DNA from 3 places in the Pseudomonas sp. GW822-FHT04C11 genome. Region 1 is predicted to be linked to each of the others. Evidence: predicted binding sites of a transcription regulator. Region 1 holds the regulator's gene; each other region holds the start of a gene.

Region 1 (7,197 bases):
GTCCGCATCTGATGCGCGCCTTGGGCAGTTCGGCATTCGATGGCGATGGTCTGGCGACGTACGCCAAACCGTTCGTCGAGAAGGGTGAGTTGGTGTCTTATGTGCTCGGTACGTACTCCGGACGCAAACTCGGCATGCCAAGTACCGCCAACGCCGGTGGCGTGCACAATCTGTTCGTTACCCACGGCGATGAAGACCAGGCGGCGCTGTTGCGACGCATGGGGCGCGGCTTGCTGGTGACCGAGTTGATGGGGCAGGGTTTGAACATGGTCACCGGTGACTACTCTCGCGGCGCGGCGGGTTTCTGGGTCGAGAACGGTGAAATCCAGTTCGCGGTCCAGGAAGTGACTATTGCCGGCAACATGCGCGATATGTTCAAGCAGATCATTGCCGTGGGTAATGACCTGGAACTGCGCAGCAACATTCGCACCGGTTCAGTGTTGATCGAGCGGATGACGGTAGCGGGCAGCTAAGCGCTACCGCGATACAAAAAAAGCGCGCCACCCAATGGGTGGCGCGCTTTTTTATTGCCTGAAGCAAACCCTGTGGTGAGGGGGCTTGCTCCCGCTCGATCGCAAAGCGGTCGTAATCCGGCAATCGCGTTCCATCTGAATACTCGCGGTGGCTGATTTTAGGGTCGCTTCGCGACCCAGCGGGAGCAAGCTCCCTCGCCACATAAGCCCGCTCGAGCTTACTCGCCTTCGTCGAAGTAGTTGTTGATCAGCGCCACCAATGCGTCCATCGCTTCCTGCTCCTGCTCACCTTCAGTGCTCAGGTGGATCTTGGTGCCTTTGCCAGCCGCGAGCATCATCATGGCCATGATACTTTTGCCGTCGACCATGGATTGCGGGGTGCGTCCGGCTCTGATCTGGCAGGGAAACTGACCCGCGACGCCAACGAATTTGGCGGAAGCACGGGCATGCAGACCCAGTTTGTTGATGATTTCAATTTCCAGAGCAGGCATCGCGGTGTGAATCCTTTAGCTAAGGTCGCGGTGGCGAACCTGGACGTTCTTCAGGGATTGTTGCAGGACCTGACCCAGGCGTTCGGTCAGGTAGACGGAGCGATGATGCCCGCCGGTGCAGCCAATGGCGATGGTGACGTAAGCGCGGTTGCTGGCGGCAAAGCGCGGTAGCCATTTGAGCAGGTAAGTGGAGATGTCCTGGAACATCTCTTCGACATCCGGTTGAGCTGCCAGGTACTCGGCAACCGGCTGGTCCAGCCCGGACTGACCGCGCAGTTCCGGCTTCCAGTATGGGTTCGGCAAGCAACGTACGTCGAACACCAGATCGGCATCCACCGGCATGCCCCGCTTGAAGCCGAAGGATTCCACCAGAAACGCAGTGCCCGGCTCTGGCTGGTTCAAGAGGCGCAACTTGATGGTATCGCGCAACTGATACAGGTTCAGATTGGTGGTGTTGACCTTGAGGTCCGCCAGGTCGGCAATCGGTCCCAGCAGATTGGTTTCGTCATCGATGGCTTCGGCCAGCGAGCGGTTGGCGCTGCTCAGCGGGTGGCGGCGACGGGTTTCCGAGAAACGCTTGAGCAAGGTTTCTTCGTCGGCGTCCAGGTACAGCACATCGCATTGAATGTGCCGGCTGCGCACTTCTTCCAGGAGTTCCGGGAAGCGTGACAGGTGGCTCGGCAGGTTGCGCGCATCGATGGAAACCGCAACCAGCGGTTGCGCCAGTTCGGTGTGAATCAGTGCGCGCTCGGCCAGTTCCGGTAACAGGCCGGCCGGCAGGTTGTCGATGCAGTAGTAACCGTTGTCCTCCAGTACATCGAGGGCGGTACTTTTACCTGAGCCAGAACGGCCGCTGACGATGATCAAGCGCATGATTAGTGACCGTTCTGCTCGTCGAGGACAACCTGATACAGGGCTTCATTACTTTTTGCGCTGCGCAGGCGATCACGGACTTCTTTACGATCGAGCATGCTGGCGATCTGGCGCAGCAGTTCCAGGTGCGCATCGGTAGCGGCTTGCGGGACCAGCAGAACGAATAGCAGGTCGACCGGAGCGCCGTCGATGGCGTCGAAATCTATAGGAGCGTCCAGGTGCATCAAGGCACTGATGGGCGACTCGCAACCTTTGAGGCGGCAGTGGGGGATGGCGATGCCGTTGCCAAAACCGGTGGAGCCGAGTTTTTCACGGGCGACCAGACTCTCGAAGACATCCTGCATGGCCAGACCCGGCACTTCGCGGGCGATCAGGTTGGCAATTTGTTCGAGGGCTTTCTTTTTACTGCCGCCCGGCACGTTCACCAAAGAACGGCCGGGGGTCAGGATGTTTTCAAGTCGGATCATGGGTTGGGAGTGTTAACGACCGGTCGCGCCCTGGAGGAGGCTCTGGGTCTTTTCCTTATGCTTTTTGAGTTGTTTATCCAGCTTGTCGGTCAGGGCGTCGATCGCGGCATACATGTCGTTATGCTCAGCGTTGGCGACCACTTCTCCACCGGGGATATGCAGCGTGGCTTCGATTTTCTGCAGCAGCTTCTCGACGGTCAACGTGACCTGCACATTGGTGATCTTGTCGAAATGCCTTTCTAATCGGTCGAGCTTTTCGCCGATGTAGATGCGCAGGGGTTCGGTCACTTCCAGTTGGTGTCCACTGATGTTGACTTGCATACAGCTTCTCCTTCGTTGCCAGTGCATAAGGCGGCAGGCTGGCTTGCCTGCCACTAGAGCGTGTCCGAAAAGCTTTCGAACACACCCTGGAACGCTATGGCGTAGCCCGTCACATCAACCGCTTGCGTTCGCTCGAAGGCGCGATCCCCAGGGACTCGCGGTACTTGGCGACGGTGCGGCGGGCCACCTGAATGCCTTGTGCCTCCAGTAAACCAGCGATCTTGCTGTCACTCAACGGCTTTTTCTGATTTTCCGCTGCAACCAGTTTTTTGATGATTGCGCGGATCGCTGTGGACGAGCATTCGCCGCCTTCAGAGGTGCTGACATGGCTGGAGAAAAAGTATTTCAGTTCATAAATACCGCGTGGGGTATGCATGAATTTTTGCGTGGTCACCCGTGAAATCGTCGACTCGTGCATGCCGACCGCTTCAGCGATGTCATGCAGGACCAAAGGCTTCATGGCCTCATCGCCGTACTCAAGGAAGCCGCGCTGGTGCTCGACGATCTGGGTAGCGACTTTCATCAGGGTTTCGTTGCGGCTTTGCAGGCTCTTGATGAACCAGCGCGCTTCCTGCAACTGATTGCGCATGAAGGTATTGTCGGCGCTGGTGTCGGCGCGACGGACGAAGCCGGCGTATTGCGGGTTGACGCGCAGGCGCGGAACCGACTCCTGGTTCAACTCCACCAGCCAGCGCTCGTTGTCTTTGCGCACGATGACGTCGGGAACGACGTACTCGGCTTCGCTGGACTCGATTTGCGAGCCTGGACGCGGATTCAGGCTTTGCACCAGTTCGATGACCTGGCGTAGCTCATCTTCCTTGAGCTTCATGCGGCGCATCAGTTGGCTGTAGTCGCGGCTGCCCAGCAGGTCGATGTAATCGATGACGAGGCGCTTGGCCTCAGCCAGCCAAGGGGTATTGGCTGGCAATTGGCGCAGTTGCAGCAACAGGCATTCGCTGAGGTTGCGTGCGCCGATACCGGCCGGCTCGAATTGCTGGATGCGATGCAGGACGGCTTCGATCTCGTCGAGCTCGATGTCCAGTTCCGGATCGAAGGCTTCGAGGATTTCCTCGAGGGTTTCGTCCAGGTAGCCCTGATTGTTGATGCAATCGATCAGGGTCACCGCGATCAGTCGATCGGTGTCGGACATCGGCGCCAGGTTCAATTGCCAGAGCAGATGACTCTGCAGGCTTTCGCCGGCGGAAGTGCGAGTGGTGAAGTCCCATTCGTCGTCATCGTTGCTCGGCAGGCTGCTGGCGCTGGTCTGGTAAACGTCTTCCCAGGCGGTGTCGACCGGCAGTTCGTTAGGGATGCGCTCATTCCAGTCGCCTTCCTCGAGGTTGTCTACCGTCGGCGCGGTTTCCTGGTAGGAGGGTTCCTGGATGTCGGTGTTGGGTTTCTGCTCGATATTGTCCGCCATCGGGTCGGCGTTATCGAAGTCGTCGCCTTCTTCCTGGCGTTCGAGCATTGGATTGGACTCCAGTGCCTCCTGGATTTCCTGTTGCAGGTCCAGGGTCGACAATTGGAGCAGGCGGATGGCCTGTTGCAGCTGCGGTGTCATCGTCAGCTGCTGGCCCATTCTCAAGACTAGCGATGGTTTCATGGCAGGGGCTTAACACCTTATTCGCCGGCGCACATGCGCCATCCACTACAGGGCGCCGGAGCGCCAAACATAAGCAAATTATATGCCTGAAACTGAAGTGTTTGCCTAGAGCGCTGTAACAATAAATACGTATAGTTTTATTGGGGCAAGCGCTCCGGCGACTGACCAGGCACCTCAGTGCTTACAGGCGGAACTCATGGCCCAGATACACTTCCTTGACCAGGTCATTGGCCAGGATGGTTTCGGCGTCGCCTTCGGCGATCAATTGACCGTCGTTGACGATGTAGGCGGTTTCGCAGATGTCCAGGGTTTCACGAACGTTGTGGTCCGTGATCAGCACGCCGATACCCTTGGCCTTGAGGTGATGAATGATCTGCTTGATGTCGCCCACCGAAATCGGGTCCACGCCGGCGAAAGGTTCGTCGAGCAGGATGAATTTCGGTGCCGTGGCCAGGGCGCGAGCGATTTCCACACGGCGACGTTCGCCACCGGAAAGGCTCATGCCGAGGTTGTCGCGGATATGGTTGATGTGGAATTCCTGCAACAGGCTTTCCAGCTCTTTGCGACGACCGGCCTTGTCGAGTTCCTTGCGGGTCTCGAGGATGGCCATGATGTTGTCGGCGACCGAGAGTTTGCGGAAGATCGACGCTTCTTGTGGCAGATAGCCGATACCCGCTCGTGCACGACCGTGCATTGGCTGGTGGCTGACGTCCAGGTCGTCGATCAGTACGCGCCCCTGATCGGCCTGGACCAGGCCCACGATCATGTAGAAGCAGGTTGTCTTGCCGGCACCGTTCGGGCCAAGCAGGCCGACGATCTGGCCGCTGTCGATCGACAGGCTGACGTCACGCACGACCTGGCGGCTCTTGTAGCTCTTGGCCAGATGCTGGGCTTTCAGAGTTGCCATTACTGGGCCTTCTGCTCGTCGGTTTTCTTTTTCGGCTGGATCACCATATCGACCCGTGGGCGCGGCGCAGTGACCGAGGCACCGGTAGCGCGGCCTGCGTTAGCAACCTGCTTGACGGTGTCGTAGACGATTTTCTCGCCTTCGGTGGTGTTGCCTTCGTTGATCACCTTGGCGCGGTCGATCAGTACGATGCGGTTTTGCGCGGCATGGTACTGGATAGTCACCCCGTAGCCCTGGACGGGTTTCGTGTCGGTCGGCTTTTGCAACTGCTCGAAATACGCCAGGTTGCCCACCGAGGTCACGACATCGATGTCGCCGGCCTTGGTGCGGGTGATGGTCACGGTGTTGCCTTTGATGATCATCGAGCCCTGGGTAATGATCACGTCACCTTTGTAGGTGGCCACGCCATTCTTGTCGTCCAGCTGAGCATCGTCAGCCTGAATGCGAATGGGTTGCTGGCTATCGTTCGGCAGAGCCCAGGCGCTCACGCTTCCCAGTGCTGCGCCCAGACTGAGCAAAATAGGGAGAGTTTTAACGAGCCTCATACTGTCCTCTTACGTTCGATAGCAGGTGTATCCTGCTGTCTTTCAAATACGCTTTCATTCCGTTACCAGTCGATACACCACCAGCGCCGTCGATTCTAACGGCTTGCTGGGTCTGCGCATATTGCTGTTGCGGGAATACCGTCATACGACTACTGGTAATCAGCATCGGGCGGTTCTGCTCGTCCGTGCGTGCGATACGTACCGAGTCGATCAATTCAACTTCAGTGCCGCCTGAGTTGACCTCGCCACGCTTGCTCTGGACGTGCCAAGGGTACGCGGTGCCCCGATACATGTTCAGGTCGGGGTTGGTCAGCAGGGTGATGTCGGTTGCTTTGACGTGCTCGACCTTGTCGGATGTCAGGTCATACTGCAATTTGCCATCGGGCAGGTACTGCACGCTGTGGGCGTTGATGGCGTAGTAGTCGATCTGGCTCTCGTCGACGTGCGCTACCGGCTTGTCGAGAAAGCGTTCCGGGCTGATGTTCCAGTAGCCAACGGCCGCGAGCAACGCGGCAATGACCCCGAAAAACACTATGTTGCGAATTTTCTTGCTCAGCATAAGTGGCTCACAGGTACGCGGCATTAGCCGCTTCAAGGTTGCCCTGGGCACGCAGGATCAGCTCACAGAACTCGCGAGCGGCACCTTCGCCGCCACGGGCCTGAGTGATGCCGTGAGCGTTTTCGCGGACGAAGCTGGCGGCGTTGGCCACTGCCATGCCCAGGCCAACACGGCGAATCACCGGCAGATCCGGCAGGTCGTCGCCCAGGTAGGCAACCTGTTCATAGCTTAGGCCCAGTTGCGCCAGAAGCTCGTCGAGCACTACCAGTTTGTCCTCGCGGCCCTGATACAGGTGAGGAATACCAAGGTTTTTGGCGCGTCGCTCGACCACCGGGGTCTTGCGTCCGCTGATGATGGAGGTCGTCACGCCGGAGGCCATCAGCATTTTGATGCCCTGGCCGTCGAGCGTGTTGAAGGTCTTGAATTCGCTGCCGTCTTCGAGAAAGTACAGGCGGCCGTCGGTCAGCACGCCATCGACGTCGAAGACCGCGAGCTTGATGTTTTTGCCGCGTTGCAGCAGGTCCGTGCTCATTACATTACTCCCGCGCGCAGCAAATCGTGCATGTTCAAGGCGCCCACCGGACGGTCCTCGTTGTCGACCACCACCAGTGCGTTGATTTTGTGGTCTTCCATGATTTTCAGGGCTTCGGCGGCGAGCATTTCGGCGCGCGCAGTCTTGCCATGAGGCGTCATGACGTCGTCAATGGTGGCTTGATGGATGTCAATGGTCCGGTCCAGTGTGCGACGCAGGTCGCCGTCGGTGAAAATGCCGGCGAGTTTGCCGTCAGCTTCCAGTACCACGGTCATGCCCAGGCCCTTGCGGGTCATTTCCATCAGCGCGTCTTTGAGCGGTGTGCCGCGGACTACTTGCGGCAGTTCCTGGCCGGCATGCATGACGTTTTCGACTTTCAGCAACAAACGGCGACCCAGAGCGCCGCCCGGGTGTGAGAACGCGAAA
Region 2 (7,197 bases), on a different contig from region 1:
TAGGCGCGGCAGTCTGGCTGTTGCGCAGCAAGCTGGCGCCGTTGGGTGATCTGGTGCGGCAGGCCGAAGCCTTGGGCGCGGGTGATCTGAGCGTGCGTTTGAACGTGTCGAGCCAGGATGAAATCGGTCAACTGGCGCGCAGCTTCAATCAGATGAGCCAGGCTCTATCGACCATGGTCGAGCACATCCGCAAGGCCTCGGAAGAGGTCAACAGTCGCGCGCAGGCATTATCCGGGTTGTCCGGCGGTGCGTATGAAGGGATGGAGCAGCAGTCCGGTGAAATCACCAGCATGGCCGGTGCCGTGGAAGAATTCAGTGCGACCTCGCTGAACATCGCTGACAACATGGGCAACACCGAGCGTCTGGCCCAGGAAAACGCCCAGCAGACGCGGATCGGTCGTACCTCGATGGAAGAAGCTTCTTCGTCCCTTGAGCAGATTGCCAGTGCTCTCAACAGCACGGCGACGGTGATCAACACCCTGGGTCAGCGCTCCCAGGAAATCGGCGGCATTGTCGGGGTGATTACCGCGATTGCCGATCAAACCAATTTACTGGCACTCAACGCCGCCATCGAAGCCGCACGTGCCGGCGAACAGGGCCGTGGTTTTGCAGTGGTGGCAGACGAAGTGCGCAACCTGGCCTCGCGCACTCGCGAAGCGACTGACGAGATTTCCGGGATGATCCAAAGCATCCAGCAGGAAACCGGTAACGCCATCAGCACCATGGAGCAAGGCAAGCTGCTGATGCACGAAGGCCTGACGCGCAATGCCAATGTCGCGTCGGCGCTGGCGCTGATCGACGAACAAAGCCGCTCGGCCGGCCAGCAATTCGCTGCGATCACTACCGCCACCCAAGAGCAGAGCAGCACCGCGACCTTGCTCAGCAGCAACCTGCAAAGCATCGCCATGGCCAACAGCGAGCAGCGTGAAGTGGTGTCGAACCTGGCAATTACTGCCAGGGAGCTGGAAAACCTGGCGGCAGAGTTGCGCCATGAGGTTGACCGTTTTCGCTGAGGTCACCTCTGGAATCGCCATCGTTGGCAAGCCTGTTGTTGGCGATTGAACCCGTCGACTGAGTTTTGCTGGAGTTATGCCGTTTTTAAGCTTGCTGAAACGTTTCATCAGCGCTATAAAAATCGCACAACTCCAAGAAAGGCTTTCACCATGACCCCGCTCAAACTTCTCGTCACTCTCGGCGCAATGACCGCTACCTCCCACGTTATGGCTTGGGATTACGTGTTGCTCGACACCGACAAGGCTGCCCAGAACCAGCAAATCACCAGCCAGCAGCTCGGTGTGAAAACCGACAAACCGTTCTCCGTGACCCTGCGCACCCTGCACGGCGGTCGGCAGGAGGGCGTGAGCATCGTCGACATTGATAACGGCACGATGAAGCTCTCGGTGGTGCCGACCCGCGGGATGAACGTCCTGCAGGCATCGGTAGGTAATGTGCGTATGGGTTGGGATTCGCCGGTCAAGGACGTGGTCAATCCGTCCTTTATCGAACTCAACGGGCGTGGCGGACTGGGCTGGCTCGAAGGCTTCAATGAACTGGTCACCCGCTGCGGCTACGAATGGGTCGGTCACCCGGGCATGGACAACGGCGAACTGCTGACCCTGCATGGCCGCGCCGCGAACATTCCGGCCAGTAAGGTCACGCTGCACATTGATGAAAAACCGCCTTACGCCATCAGCCTGCGCGGTGAGTTGAAAGAGCAGGCGTTCAAGAAAGTCGACTTCTCGGTAATGACTGAACTGGTCACCGAACCCGGCAGCGTGCGCTTCGCCCTCAACGACACCCTGACCAACAACGGCGACTATCCGAAGGAATACCAGGCGCTCTACCACAGCAACTTCAGCACCCCGTTCCTGGAACAGGGCGCCCGTTTCGCTGCGCCGGTGAAACAGGTGTCACCGTTCAACGACAAGGCCAAGGGGGATTTGCCCGACTGGCAAACTTACCGCGCGCCGACCAAGGACTACGACGAAACCGTCTACAACGTCGTGCCATATGCCGATGCCAAGGGCGACACGCTGACCGTGCTGCATAACAAGGCGGGCAGCCTTGGGGTCTCGGTTGGTTTCAATACCAAGCAATTGCCGGTGTTCTCCCTGTGGAAAAACACCGATACCCAAGGGCAGGGCTATGTCACGGGGCTGGAGCCGGGGACGAGTTTTTCCTACAACCGCCGGTATCAGCGGCCACTGAACCTGGTGCCGACGATTGCCGCCAAGGAGCAGAAGCAGTTCCAGATCAGTTACAGCTTGCTGGCGGATAAAGCGGCTGTGGATAAAGCGTTGGCGCAGGTGAGCGAGATTCAGGGTGGACGGGAGACTGAGGTAAGGCAAACACCGTTGGTGGATCTCACCAAGGAATAACTTCGACTAGTGCGTGGTCGGTCGATACTGCAACGCTTCGGCCAGATGCTCGCGGGTGATGTTATCGACTTGCTCAAGGTCCGCCAGGGTGCGCGCCACCTTGAGCAGTCGGTGGGCCGCTCGTAGCGACAAGGTCAACCGTTCGCACGCGGTTTCCAGCCAGTGTTCATCGGTTGTGGATAACGTGCAGTGTCGGCGCAGGCCCGGCAAATCGAGGAAGGCATTGGCGCAGCCCTGGCGTTTGTGTTGCCGCTCCCTTGCGTCCGCGACCCGGGCGGCGGCGGTTACGGTGTCATCGCCAGGTTTTAACGCGGGATTCAACGCCGTGACTTCGCGGGCAACCGTCAGATGCAGATCAATTCGGTCCAACAGCGGCCCCGACAGTTTGTTGCGATAACGCTGGATCTGGTCCGGTGAGCAGCAACAGCGGCCGCTTGGCTCGCCAAGATATCCACAGGGGCACGGATTCATAGCGGCCACCAGTTGAAAGCGCGCGGGAAAACGCACGCGGTCACGGGCTCGGGAAATCACGATGCAGCCCGACTCCAGCGGCTCTCTCAGCACCTCCAGCACCTTGCGATCAAACTCCGGCAGCTCATCGAGGAACAGGACACCGTGGTGGGCGAGAGTGATTTCACCGGGCTGCGGTTTCGAGCCACCGCCCACCAGCGCCGGGCCGGACGCCGAATGGTGTGGTTGGCGGAACGGTCTTTGTGGCCAATGGCTCAACGGCATACAACTGGTGACCGATTGAATCGCCGCGACTTCCAGCGCTTCACTCTCGGCCAGTGGCGGTAGCAGCCCGGGCAAACGACTCGCCAGCAGGGTTTTCCCCGTCCCCGGTGGTCCGCTGAACAGCAGGTTATGAGCTCCCGCAGCAGCGATCAACAAGGCACGCTTGGCCGCAATCTGGCCCTGTACCTCATTTAAATCGGGGTAGGGTTTGCTGGCGTAGAGCAAGCCATTGGACACAAACGGTTCTACGGGAGTGTGGCCATTGAAGTGCGCGACCGCCTCCAGCAGATGATCCACCGCAATGACCTTCAGTCCTGACGCCAGGCACGCTTCCTCGGCATTTGCCCGCGGCACCATCAGCGATCGTCCAGCCTTGCGCGCCGCCAGTGCCGCCGGCAACACACCACGGACCGCCCGCACTTCGCCTGACAGCGCCAACTCACCCAGACACTCGACGTCATCCAGCGTCAAAGTCGGCACCTGCACACTGGCAGCCAGAATCCCCAAGGCGATCGCCAGATCGAAGCGCCCGCCGTCCTTCGGTAAATCGGCCGGGGCGAGATTCAAGGTGATACGTCGTGCCGGAAATTGCAGCCCGGAATTGATGATCGCACTGCGCACCCGATCCTTGCTTTCCTTCACCGCTGCTTCCGGCAACCCCACCATCGTCAGCGATGGCAGGCCGTTGGCCAAATGGACTTCTACGGTAACGGCGGGCGCTTCCACACCGATCTGGGCGCGGCTGTGGACGATGGCCAGAGACATGATCATTCCTTGAGCTTGCGAGAACCGCTTCCTGCGGTTTTTTGAAGGGTAGTTGCGGCGTAGTGGTTTAGCGCGGCGGCTGAGGAGCGAAACCTTCGCAGGATGTTGCAGGTGTCGGTTTAAATATTTCGGGGGTGATAAGAACCACTATTTAGACTAATGCCTGTCAGTTAAGCCGTAATGCGATCCGCAGCCTTCGGCAGCTGCTACGGGTCACACGCCGCGCCGTGAAGGTCATTAAAGCGACTGAAGCACCCGTGAAGCGCGTTTCCACCACGGGCCATTGACCATACTTCGTGGTCGCTCCCCCTCCGGCAACAGGTGTGGAACATCCTGCAACCGGATCCACGGCTGGTTGTTCCAGTGCAGCAAGCTCAGCGACATTTCCGGCCAGTTCAGCAGGCTCAGTATCGGGCGTTCGACTGTGGTGGATTGCTGGGCGTCTCTAAGGGCAGGGACCACGTCGTGGGTCAGCCATTCGCGCAGGCCCCGGTATTCGGGGCAGTAGTGATAAACCAGCAGCGCGTAGACGCCGGATTCGCTGATCAGCAGCGTATGTTCGATGCCGCCGTGGATGTGCATTGTCACGGTTTGGTGTTGATCAGGGTCGAGTTTGCGTAGCGCGTTCGTCGAGGAACAGCCGAAGCAATCGACCGAGGTCGCGGGCACTGAACCAAGGCTGGTTTTCCAGCAGCAGGGCGTGGAGGTGGAGTTTGTGGCGGGTGAAGACGTGTGGGATCAGGTAAGCGTCATTGCTATTCATCGATACAGCTCCTTTTGCTTAAGGGGCTGCCAGTAATCGTCGCCAAACGATTAGGTGGCAGCTGTACGCGGGTTGGCGAACCGGAGCAAAAGGAACCCGGCAGACCCGAAGATCTCCCACGCACAGCCGCCATGACTCGAGTCGACGGACAGGAAGAGTCCACCATTGGATGGTCGTCGTGCACCTTAAGCTTTCCGGGTCGCCAAACCCAGTGCTGAACATTCAGCTGAAGTGAGCTTAGAAACCGGGGCTGTGCGGCGCAATCGGAAAGCGGTGGTGTTTTTGTAGGACTCAGCCTGGAAGTAGAGCTGAATCCTAATTGCTGGAAGGTCGTTCCGACCTTATCGCGGGCAAGCCACGCTCCCACAGGGGATTTGTGGGGTCATTCAGTCGGTGGATTCAGCTTGGCTTCCAGCTCGGCGACTTTTGCCTCAAGGCTCTCAAGGCGTGCCCGGGTGCGTGCCAGGACGACCATCTGACTGTCGAATTCTTCCCGGCTCACTAGATCAAGCTTGCTGAAGCCGCTTTGCAGCAGGGCTTTGAACTGGCTTTCGATTTCGCTTTTTGGCAGCGGGGTTTCGCCGCTGAACAGGCGGGAGGCGGTGCCGCTCAGGGCATCGAGGAAGTCTTTGGGTGCGAGCATGAGAAACGTCCTGGAAACAATGGCCGGCAGTGTATCACGCAGTGTCTATAGTCATTGGCGCGGGCACGAATGCACGCTTTTCGCGCATGTTGCCGGGCGTTCGCGCACTGTTGTTGTGCGTATCGCCGGCGGTGATGGGGCATTGGTGCCTGTGGCAGCGGCCAAGGGATTGAAATCAGTAGGTTTTCACGAGATGGCAAGCTTTCTGCTTAGTCCCTTGTGACCCATGCACTGATGCAGTCGCTGTGACGAATGCAGTGCGACAGGCGGAGCGGGGAGTTTCGTCAGGAACGGTTAACTGGCGTCGGTCGGGCGAGTAGGGCCGACGATGCGTTACAAAGCCAGGCACTGCGCTTAGACTTGAGTCGGGTTTGTTTTCCTGGGGCAAGTCCACCAATTCGGGAGAGAGTTTTCATGAAGCTAGTCACTGCCATCATCAAGCCGTTCAAACTGGACGATGTACGCGAGTCGTTGTCCGAGATCGGCGTGCAGGGCATTACCGTCACTGAGGTCAAAGGCTTCGGTCGGCAGAAGGGGCATACCGAGCTGTATCGCGGGGCGGAATACGTGGTCGATTTCCTGCCCAAGGTGAAGATCGATGTCGCCATTGACGACAAGGATCTGGACCGGGTTATCGAGGCGATAACCAAGGCGGCCAACACCGGCAAGATTGGTGACGGCAAGATTTTCGTGGTCAATCTGGAACAGGCTATTCGCATCCGTACCGGCGAAACCGATACCGACGCAATCTAAGCCGCCAAACCCAACGCCCCAGGAGAAAACAAAATGACTCTGCGTAAATTCGCAGGGCTAGGAGCCCTGTTGTCCATCGTAATGCCCGGCCTGGCCATGGCGGCAGATCCGGTGGCTCCTCCAGTCCTCAATTCCGGCGATACTGCCTGGATGTTGACCTCTACTGCCCTCGTGCTGTTCATGACCATTCCAGGCCTCGCGCTGTTCTACGGCGGCATGGTTCGTTCCAAAAACGTTCTCTCATTGATGATGCAGTGCTTCGCCATTACCGGCCTGGTCACCATCCTGTGGTTCCTCTATGGCTACAGCATGGCGTTTGACACCACGGGTATGGAAGCCAACGTCGTCAACCTCAATTCCTTTGTCGGCAGCTTCGCCAAGGCTTTCCTTGCCGGCATCACGCCCGCCAGTATTACTGGTCCTACAGCGCTGTTCCCCGAGGCGGTGTTTGTCACCTATCAGATGACCTTCGCCATCATCACCCCGGCGCTGATCGTCGGTGCATTCGCCGAGCGGATGAAGTTCTCCGCGATGCTGGTGTTCATGGGCATCTGGTTCACCGTGGTTTACGCGCCGATTGCGCACATGGTCTGGAGTGGTCCGGGTTCGCTGTTGGGCGACTGGGGCGTGCTCGACTTCGCGGGCGGCACCGTGGTCCACATCAACGCCGGTGTCGCAGGTCTGGTGGCGTGCCTGGTACTGGGTAAGCGCAAAGGCTTCCCGACCACTCCGATGGCTCCGCACAACCTCGGTTACACCCTGATGGGCGCCGCGATGTTGTGGGTGGGCTGGTTCGGTTTCAACGCAGGTTCCGCCGCAGCGGCCAACGGCACTGCCGGTATGGCCATGCTGGTAACTCAGATTGCTACCGCCGCAGCGGCCCTGGGCTGGATGTTCGCCGAGTGGCTGACCCACGGCAAACCTAGCGCGCTGGGTATCGCTTCGGGCGTGGTTGCCGGTCTGGTTGCGATCACTCCGGCTGCGGGTACCGTTGGCCCGATGGGCTCGATGATCATCGGTCTGGCAGCGGGCGTGGTGTGCTTCTTCTGCGCCACGACCCTGAAACGCAAACTGGGTTACGACGACTCCCTCGACGCCTTCGGCGTGCACGGCATCGGCGGTATTCTCGGCGCGATCCTCACGGGTGTATTCGCAGCTCC
Region 3 (7,197 bases), on a different contig from region 1:
CATCCACATCGAAGAAATCCAGGACCAGGTCGAACTGGCCCTGATGCGTGCCGGCGAGCAGAAAGTCGCTCGTGACTACGTGATCTACCGTGACGCCCGCTCCAAAGAGCGCGCAGTACGCGCGCCTGCCGAGGAAGCAGTACAAGCTCACCCGTCGATCCGCATCACCCGTGCCGACGGCACTTTTGCCCCCCTGGACATGGGCCGCCTGAACACCATCGTCACCGAGGCCTGCGAAGGTCTGGAAGAAGTCGACGGCGACCTGATCCAGCGCGAAACCCTGAAGAACCTCTACGACGGCGTGGCCCTGACCGACGTCAACACCGCGCTGGTGATGACCGCTCGTACGCTGGTCGAGCGTGAGCCGAACTACTCGTTCGTGACCGCGCGCCTGCTGATGGACACCCTGCGTGCCGAAGGCCTGAGCTTCCTGGAAGTTGCTGAAAGCGCAACTCACCACGAAATGGTCGACCTGTACGCCAAGGCCCTGCCTGCCTACATCGCCAAGGGTATCGAATTCGAATTGCTGAACCCGGTCCTGGCGACCTTCGACCTGGAAAAACTCGGCAAGGCGATCAACCACGAGCGCGACCAGCAGTTCACCTACCTGGGCCTGCAAACCCTGTACGACCGTTACTTCATCCACAAGGATGGCGTGCGTTTCGAACTGCCGCAGATTTTCTTCATGCGCGTGGCCATGGGCCTGGCGATCGAAGAGAAGAACAAGGAAGACCGTGCGATCGAGTTCTACAACCTGTTGTCGTCCTTCGACTACATGTCCTCGACCCCGACCCTGTTCAACGCCGGCACCCTGCGTCCTCAGCTGTCCAGCTGCTACCTGACCACCGTGCCGGATGACCTGTCGGGCATCTACCACGCGATCCACGACAACGCCATGCTGTCGAAATTCGCTGGCGGCCTGGGCAACGACTGGACCCCGGTTCGCGCATTGGGCTCGTACATCAAGGGCACCAACGGCAAATCCCAGGGCGTTGTTCCGTTCCTGAAAGTAGTGAACGACACCGCTGTCGCCGTCAACCAGGGTGGCAAGCGCAAAGGCGCTGTCTGCGCTTACCTGGAAACCTGGCACATGGACATCGAGGAGTTCATCGAACTCCGCAAGAACACCGGTGATGACCGTCGTCGTACCCACGACATGAACACTGCCAACTGGATCCCTGACCTGTTCATGAAGCGCGTCTTCGATGACGGCAAATGGACCCTGTTCTCGCCGTCCGAAGTTCCGGACCTGCACGACCTGACCGGCAAGGCCTTCGAAGAACGCTACGAGTACTACGAAGCCCTGACCGAGTACCCAGGCAAGGTCAAGCTGTTCAAGACCATCCAGGCCAAAGACCTGTGGCGCAAAATGCTCTCCATGCTGTTTGAAACCGGCCACCCATGGCTGACCTTCAAAGACCCATGCAACCTGCGCAGCCCACAGCAGCACGTTGGCGTGGTTCACAGCTCGAACCTGTGCACCGAGATCACCTTGAACACCAACAAGGACGAGATCGCCGTTTGCAACCTGGGCTCGATCAACCTGCCGAACCACATCGTCAACGGCAAGCTGGACACCGCCAAGCTGGAACGTACCGTGAACACCGCCGTTCGCATGCTCGATAACGTTATCGACATCAACTACTACTCGGTGCCACAAGCGAAGAACTCCAACTTCAAGCACCGTCCGGTCGGCCTGGGCATCATGGGCTTCCAGGACGCTTTGTACCTGCAGCACATCCCTTACGGTTCCGACGCGGCTGTCGAGTTCGCCGACAAGTCGATGGAAGCGGTCAGCTACTACGCGATCCAGGCTTCCTGTGACCTGGCTGACGAGCGTGGCGCTTACGAGACGTTCCAGGGTTCGCTGTGGTCCAAAGGCATCCTGCCGCTGGATTCGCAACAGATCCTGATCGATCAGCGTGGCCAGAAGTACATCGACGTTGACCTGAACGAAACCCTGGACTGGGCGCCGGTGCGTGCTCGCGTACAGAAAGGTATTCGTAACTCCAACATCATGGCCATCGCACCGACCGCAACCATCGCCAACATCACTGGCGTCTCGCAGTCGATCGAACCGACCTACCAGAACCTCTATGTGAAATCGAACCTGTCGGGCGAATTCACCGTGATCAACCCGTACCTGGTTCGCGACCTCAAGGCTCGCGGTCTGTGGGACTCGGTCATGATCAACGACCTGAAGTACTACGACGGTTCCGTGCAGCAGATCGAACGCATCCCGCAAGAACTCAAAGAACTCTACGCGACTGCCTTCGAAGTCGACACCAAGTGGATCGTTGACGCGGCCAGCCGTCGTCAGAAGTGGATCGACCAGGCTCAGTCGCTGAACCTGTACATCGCCGGCGCATCGGGCAAGAAGCTCGACGTGACCTACCGCATGGCCTGGTACCGTGGCCTGAAAACCACTTACTACCTCCGTGCCCTGGCCGCGACCAGCACCGAGAAGTCGACCATCAACACCGGCAAGCTGAACGCTGTTTCCAGCGGCGGCAACCACGGTGACGACTCGGTCCTGGCAGCTCCAGCCGGTCCTGCTCCAGTACCGAAGGCGTGCGCCATCGACGAGCCGGATTGCGAAGCCTGCCAATAAGCTGAGCCGGTAAGCGCCACAAGGTGCTTACCTGAAACCCCCGATCAGTCTTCTGGACTGGTCGGGGGTTTTCTTTTGCGTATGAGCTGGGGGGCGCCTAGCTCCTACAGGTTTGCCTCAGGCACAAAAAAGCCCCTCTTGCGAGGGGCTCCTTGTGTAGCGCTATCAACCAACCAGCATCAGGTCATCTGAATGATGGTCTGCATGATGGTGCTCTGGGTGGAGATGGTTTTGGCGTTGGCCTGGTAGTTGCTCTGCGCCTTGATCAGGTTGACCAGTTCGTTGGTCAGGTTGACGTTGGACTCTTCCAGGGAGTTGGACTGAATCGAACCCAGGGACCCGGTTTCCGGAGCATCGTAGCCAGGGATACCCGAGGCGAACGTTTCTTTCCAGCTGGTGCCACCTACGGCTTGCAGGCCTTGTTCGTTGGTGAAGCTGGCCAGCGCAACCTGGCCGATGGCCTTGCTCTGGTTGTTACTGAAGTTGGCGAACAGGGTGCCGGTGCCGTCAATGGTCAGGTTGGTGATCTGGCCGGTGGCATAACCGTCCTGAGCCGGGATAGAGCGGGCAGAGTCGGCATTGAACTGCGTAGTGTTGGTCATCGAAATGGTCAATTTGCTAGCGCTTGGTGCCGCGCCGTTGGCCGCCCACACACCGTTGGTGACCTTACCCGGCACCCAGTTGGCCAACGTCACGGTATTGGCTGCGTTAGGGGCCGCAGGCGTCGCCGGTGGTGTTGCCACCGAGACCAGTTTGCCAGCGGTATCAAACGTGATGGTCGTAGCAATCGGGGCGGTGACTTTCGGGTCGCTGCCGGTGGCATCCGGGTTGCGACCGTCTACCAGGGTGTAGGTCTTCCACGTGTTGGCGCCGGTCTTCACCATGTATTGATCCATGACGTGCGAGTTGCCCTGGCTGTCATAGATCGGCGTACTGAACGATTTGGTGTAGGTGGCGAGGGTGTTTGGGTCGAATGGAGTACCGGTGGCCACCGTGTCGTCAATCACCGGAGCAGTCGAATCCAGGTTGATCGTCGAGGACACGGTCGACGTCGGTTTTGGCGCCAGATTCGAAGTGTCGATCTTAAGGTCAGTCAACACGCCGTTGATGACCTTGCCATTGGCGTCCACACCGTAACCCTGCAAACGGGCAGTTTGATTGGTATTGGTGATGAAGCCATCCTTGTCGACCTTGAACGTACCGGCACGGGTGTAGGTCGTCGAGCCGTTATTGCTCAGGGTGAAGAAACCCGAGCCATTGATGCCCATGTCCAGCACGTTGCCGGTGTTGTTGATATCACCCTGGGTGAACTGCTGGGATACGTTGGCCAGGTTTACACCGCTACCGACAACTTTAGAGCCGTTGCCCAGCTTGGTTGCCGAGTAGACATCGGCGAACTCGGCGCGCGAAGACTTGAAACCGGCGGTCGCAACGTTGGCGATGTTGTTGCCGGTCACGTCCAGTTGTTTGTTGGCTGCATAGAGACCGCTAAGGCCGATATTGAAAGACATATTCCACTCCTTTATGCCGCGTTAGCCGGCTCTATAGACCAATGGTTTGAACTTTGGACAGGGCGATAGGGCCCAGACCTGCAAGATTGAGCATCAACTCGCCGCCGGTTTGGCTCAGCGTCACGCTGTTGACCGTTGCTGGCAGGTAGGTGGCCAGATCGGTCGCCGTGCCGTTGATCGGCGCATTGGCCTTGACGGTATAAGTGCCCGCAGCGACTGCGGCGCCGCTATTGTCGTTGCCGTCCCAAGTGAAGCTGGCGCTGCCTGCAGGCTGAGTGCCCAGGTTAAGGGTTCTCACAACCTTTCCGCTGGCATCGCTGATAGTCACCGTGCCATCGGTGATGGACGATGTCAGGTTCACCGTACCGGTCAGGCCCTTGCTCGGGTCGCTGATCTGAGCGGTGCTGGTTTGCGCAATCACCGAACGACCCACCAGAGAAGAAGCCTGCAAGGCCTGGGAAGAGCTGAAATTACTGGCGAGAGAACTCACAGTCGTATTGAGGGAAGTGATCCCTTCAAGGCTACTGAACTGCGCCAGTTGAGCCACGAATGCGCCGTTGTCCTGCGGCGAAAGCGGGTTCTGGTTCTTCAACTGGGTCACCAGCAACTGCAGGAACGCGTCCTTGCCCAGCGCCTTGCCACCGGTCGCGCTACTGGTTGCTGCGGAAAGGCCATTCGCGGCCGTACCGGTGCCCTTGACCGAGGAGTTCGCCAGCAGGTCGGTCATGCTCAGGCCGCCGGTGGAATCGGTAACGCTCATAAAAATCGCCCCTTATCACTGACCGAGGGTCAGGACCTTCTGCATCATGGTTTTGGCGGTGTTCATCATTTCCGCGTTGGTCTGGAACGAACGACTGGCAGAAATCATGTCGGCCATTTCCTCCACCACGTTGACGTTGGGGTAATACACGTAACCCTTGGCGTCAGCCGCCGGATGGTTCGGCTCGTAGCGTGCTTCGAGGTTGCTTTGATCTTCGACTACGCCGAGTACCTGCACGCCCTGGCCTGCGGCATCCTGATTCTGGAACAGCGAATTGCTGCCACCGGACTGACCGCCCTGGAACATGGTGGCAAACACCGGGTGACGGGCACGGTAGGTCTGATCGATGCTCGAAGAGACGGTCTCGGCGTTGGCGATGTTACTGGCGACGGTGTTCAAGCGAGTGGTTTGAGCACTCATGCCGCTACCGGCAATGTTGAATACACTGGACAGAGACATGGATTACTCCCCGCGCAGGGCTGATACCAGCCCTTTGAATTTGCTGTTGAGCAGCGTGAAGCTGGCCTGGAAGTTGACCGCGTTTTGCGCGTAGTTCGACTGTTCCAGTTGGGCGTCCACGGTGTTTTGGTCAATCGACGGTTGCATCGGCGTGCGATACAGCAACGACTCCTCACCACTGCTCATACCCTGGGCTTCGATATGACGGCTATTGGTCATGTTCAAAGCAAAGGTGCCGTTCTTGTTCTTGTCGTTCTGGGCAGCCAGCACCGACGAGAAGTCCAGATCCCGAGCCTTGTAGTTCGGGGTATCGGCGTTGGCAATGTTGTTGGCCAGGACTTCGGCACGCTGAGCGCGGAAGCCCAGGGCTTGTTCGTGGATACCGAGCGCTTTATCGAAGCTGATGCTCATGTCGGAAACCTTTGGGTGACCTGATTTTTCGTAACAGGGTTATAGCAAGCCCCGTGCCAGCTTCTAAAACCCCATAAACCGGGGCTTTGCGAGCGGCGGCAAAGCGGCAATGCCAGAAAAGCGGCAACGGATTTCCGGCGCCTGCCGCTTTTCTGCCGCCTGTCCCCCCAAAGCTCCTACAAAGAAAACAAAAAAAACGGGAGCCCCTGAGGACTCCCGTTTTTTTTTCAGTACCGACGACTGGCCGATCACTTCGCCTGATAGATGATCCCCGGGCTGCACTGAACCATCTGATAATGATCCGGCAAACCGTTCAACGCTTCGGAAGCCCCCAGGAACAGATAACCGCCCGGCTTCAGCGTGCTGTGAATCCGCAGCAGAATGTCTTTCTTCACTTCGGCAGAGAAGTAGATCAATACGTTGCGGCAGAACACGATGTCGAACTTGCCGAGACTGGCGTAGCTGTCCAGCAGGTTGAACGAGCGGAACTCCACCCGACTCTTGATCGGTGCCTTGATCGCCCAACGTCCCGGCCCTTTCGGATCGAAGTAGCGTTGCAGACGCTCCGGTGAAAGACCTCGACCAATCGCCAGGCTGTCGTACTCACCGGTCTTGCAGTTGGTCAACATGGTCCCGGACAGGTCGGTGGCAACGATCTGCACCCCCATCTTCAACTGCCCCATATTGACCCGCTCGAACTCGTCGATCGACATCGACAGCGAATACGGTTCCTGCCCGGACGAGCACGCCGCCGACCAGATCCGCAGGCGCTGCCCGGGACTGGCCTTGATGGACTCAGGCAGCACTTTGTTCTTCAAGACTTCAAACGGATAGGTGTCACGAAACCAGAGGGTTTCGTTCGTCGTCATCGCGTCCACCACCATCTCGCGCAAACCACTGCGCGGTTGGGTCTGCATCCGCTGCACCAACTCACCCAAGGACTTGATGCCTTGCTGTTCCATCAGTTTGTTGAGACGGCTCGACACCAGATACTGCTTGTTCTCACCGAGCAAAATGCCACAGGCTTTTTCCAGGAAGACCCGGAACTGTTCGAAATCCAAATTACCCGTAGACAATGATGCCGCCTCTTAAATCGTATTGACCGCCAGGAGCGAAGGCCACTAGCTGATATCTGCTGCTTTGATCCGGTCGACTACCCGGGATGCCAGGTCATCAGGACGGAATTTGGCAAGGAAGTCATCGGCACCGACTTTCTTCACCATCGCCTGATTGAATACACCTGACAACGAAGTATGCAGGATGATATGGAGCTTTTGCATGCGAGGGTCGCTGCGGATCTCGCTCGTAAGGGTGTAGCCGTCCATTTCGGGCATTTCGATGTCGGAAATCATCATCAGAAACTCTTCTTCCGGCTTCTTGCCCTCATCGACCAGTTTGCGCAGGTAATCCAGCGCTTGCCGGCCGTCGTTCAACGCAACGACTTC

Evidence for each region. Region 1 encodes sigma-54, which starts transcription at its own class of promoters, with help from an activator protein. Its sites were predicted from a motif close to ANTGGCATNNANNTTGCTNT; they were not measured.
Region 2: glnK (P-II family nitrogen regulator) is a predicted target of sigma-54. The motif match lies at 5,477-5,496, and genes of this name have one in related genera.
Region 3: flgB (flagellar basal body rod protein FlgB) is a predicted target of sigma-54. The motif match lies at 5,794-5,813, and genes of this name have one in related genera.

What each region holds. Positions count from the first base shown of each region.
Region 1 is NZ_JBXAMS010000016.1:16,263-23,459, forward strand. Features, by position in the region: gene pmbA (metalloprotease PmbA) at 1-473, shown strand, start outside; gene AC1RJ3_RS22815 (HPr family phosphocarrier protein) at 692-964, opposite strand; gene rapZ (RNase adapter RapZ) at 980-1,837, opposite strand; gene ptsN (PTS IIA-like nitrogen regulatory protein PtsN) at 1,840-2,304, opposite strand; gene hpf (ribosome hibernation-promoting factor, HPF/YfiA family) at 2,317-2,625, opposite strand; gene AC1RJ3_RS22835 (RNA polymerase factor sigma-54) at 2,735-4,228, opposite strand; gene lptB (LPS export ABC transporter ATP-binding protein) at 4,410-5,135, opposite strand; gene lptA (lipopolysaccharide transport periplasmic protein LptA) at 5,135-5,680, opposite strand; gene lptC (LPS export ABC transporter periplasmic protein LptC) at 5,667-6,239, opposite strand; gene AC1RJ3_RS22855 (KdsC family phosphatase) at 6,247-6,771, opposite strand; gene AC1RJ3_RS22860 (KpsF/GutQ family sugar-phosphate isomerase) at 6,771-7,197, opposite strand, start outside.
Region 2 is NZ_JBXAMS010000003.1:50,880-58,076, forward strand. Features, by position in the region: gene AC1RJ3_RS05745 (methyl-accepting chemotaxis protein) at 1-1,013, shown strand, start outside; gene AC1RJ3_RS05750 (aldose 1-epimerase family protein) at 1,164-2,378, shown strand; gene AC1RJ3_RS05755 (YifB family Mg chelatase-like AAA ATPase) at 2,385-3,878, opposite strand; partial or broken gene AC1RJ3_RS05760 (BRO-N domain-containing protein) at 4,116-4,641, opposite strand; gene AC1RJ3_RS05765 (accessory factor UbiK family protein) at 5,024-5,284, opposite strand; gene glnK (P-II family nitrogen regulator) at 5,699-6,037, shown strand; gene AC1RJ3_RS05775 (ammonium transporter) at 6,071-7,197, shown strand, end outside.
Region 3 is NZ_JBXAMS010000005.1:14,892-22,088, forward strand. Features, by position in the region: gene AC1RJ3_RS09805 (ribonucleoside-diphosphate reductase subunit alpha) at 1-2,611, shown strand, start outside; gene flgE (flagellar hook protein FlgE) at 2,791-4,122, opposite strand; gene flgD (flagellar hook assembly protein FlgD) at 4,154-4,882, opposite strand; gene flgC (flagellar basal body rod protein FlgC) at 4,898-5,341, opposite strand; gene flgB (flagellar basal body rod protein FlgB) at 5,345-5,752, opposite strand; gene cheR (protein-glutamate O-methyltransferase CheR) at 6,001-6,828, opposite strand; gene AC1RJ3_RS09835 (chemotaxis protein CheV) at 6,874-7,197, opposite strand, start outside.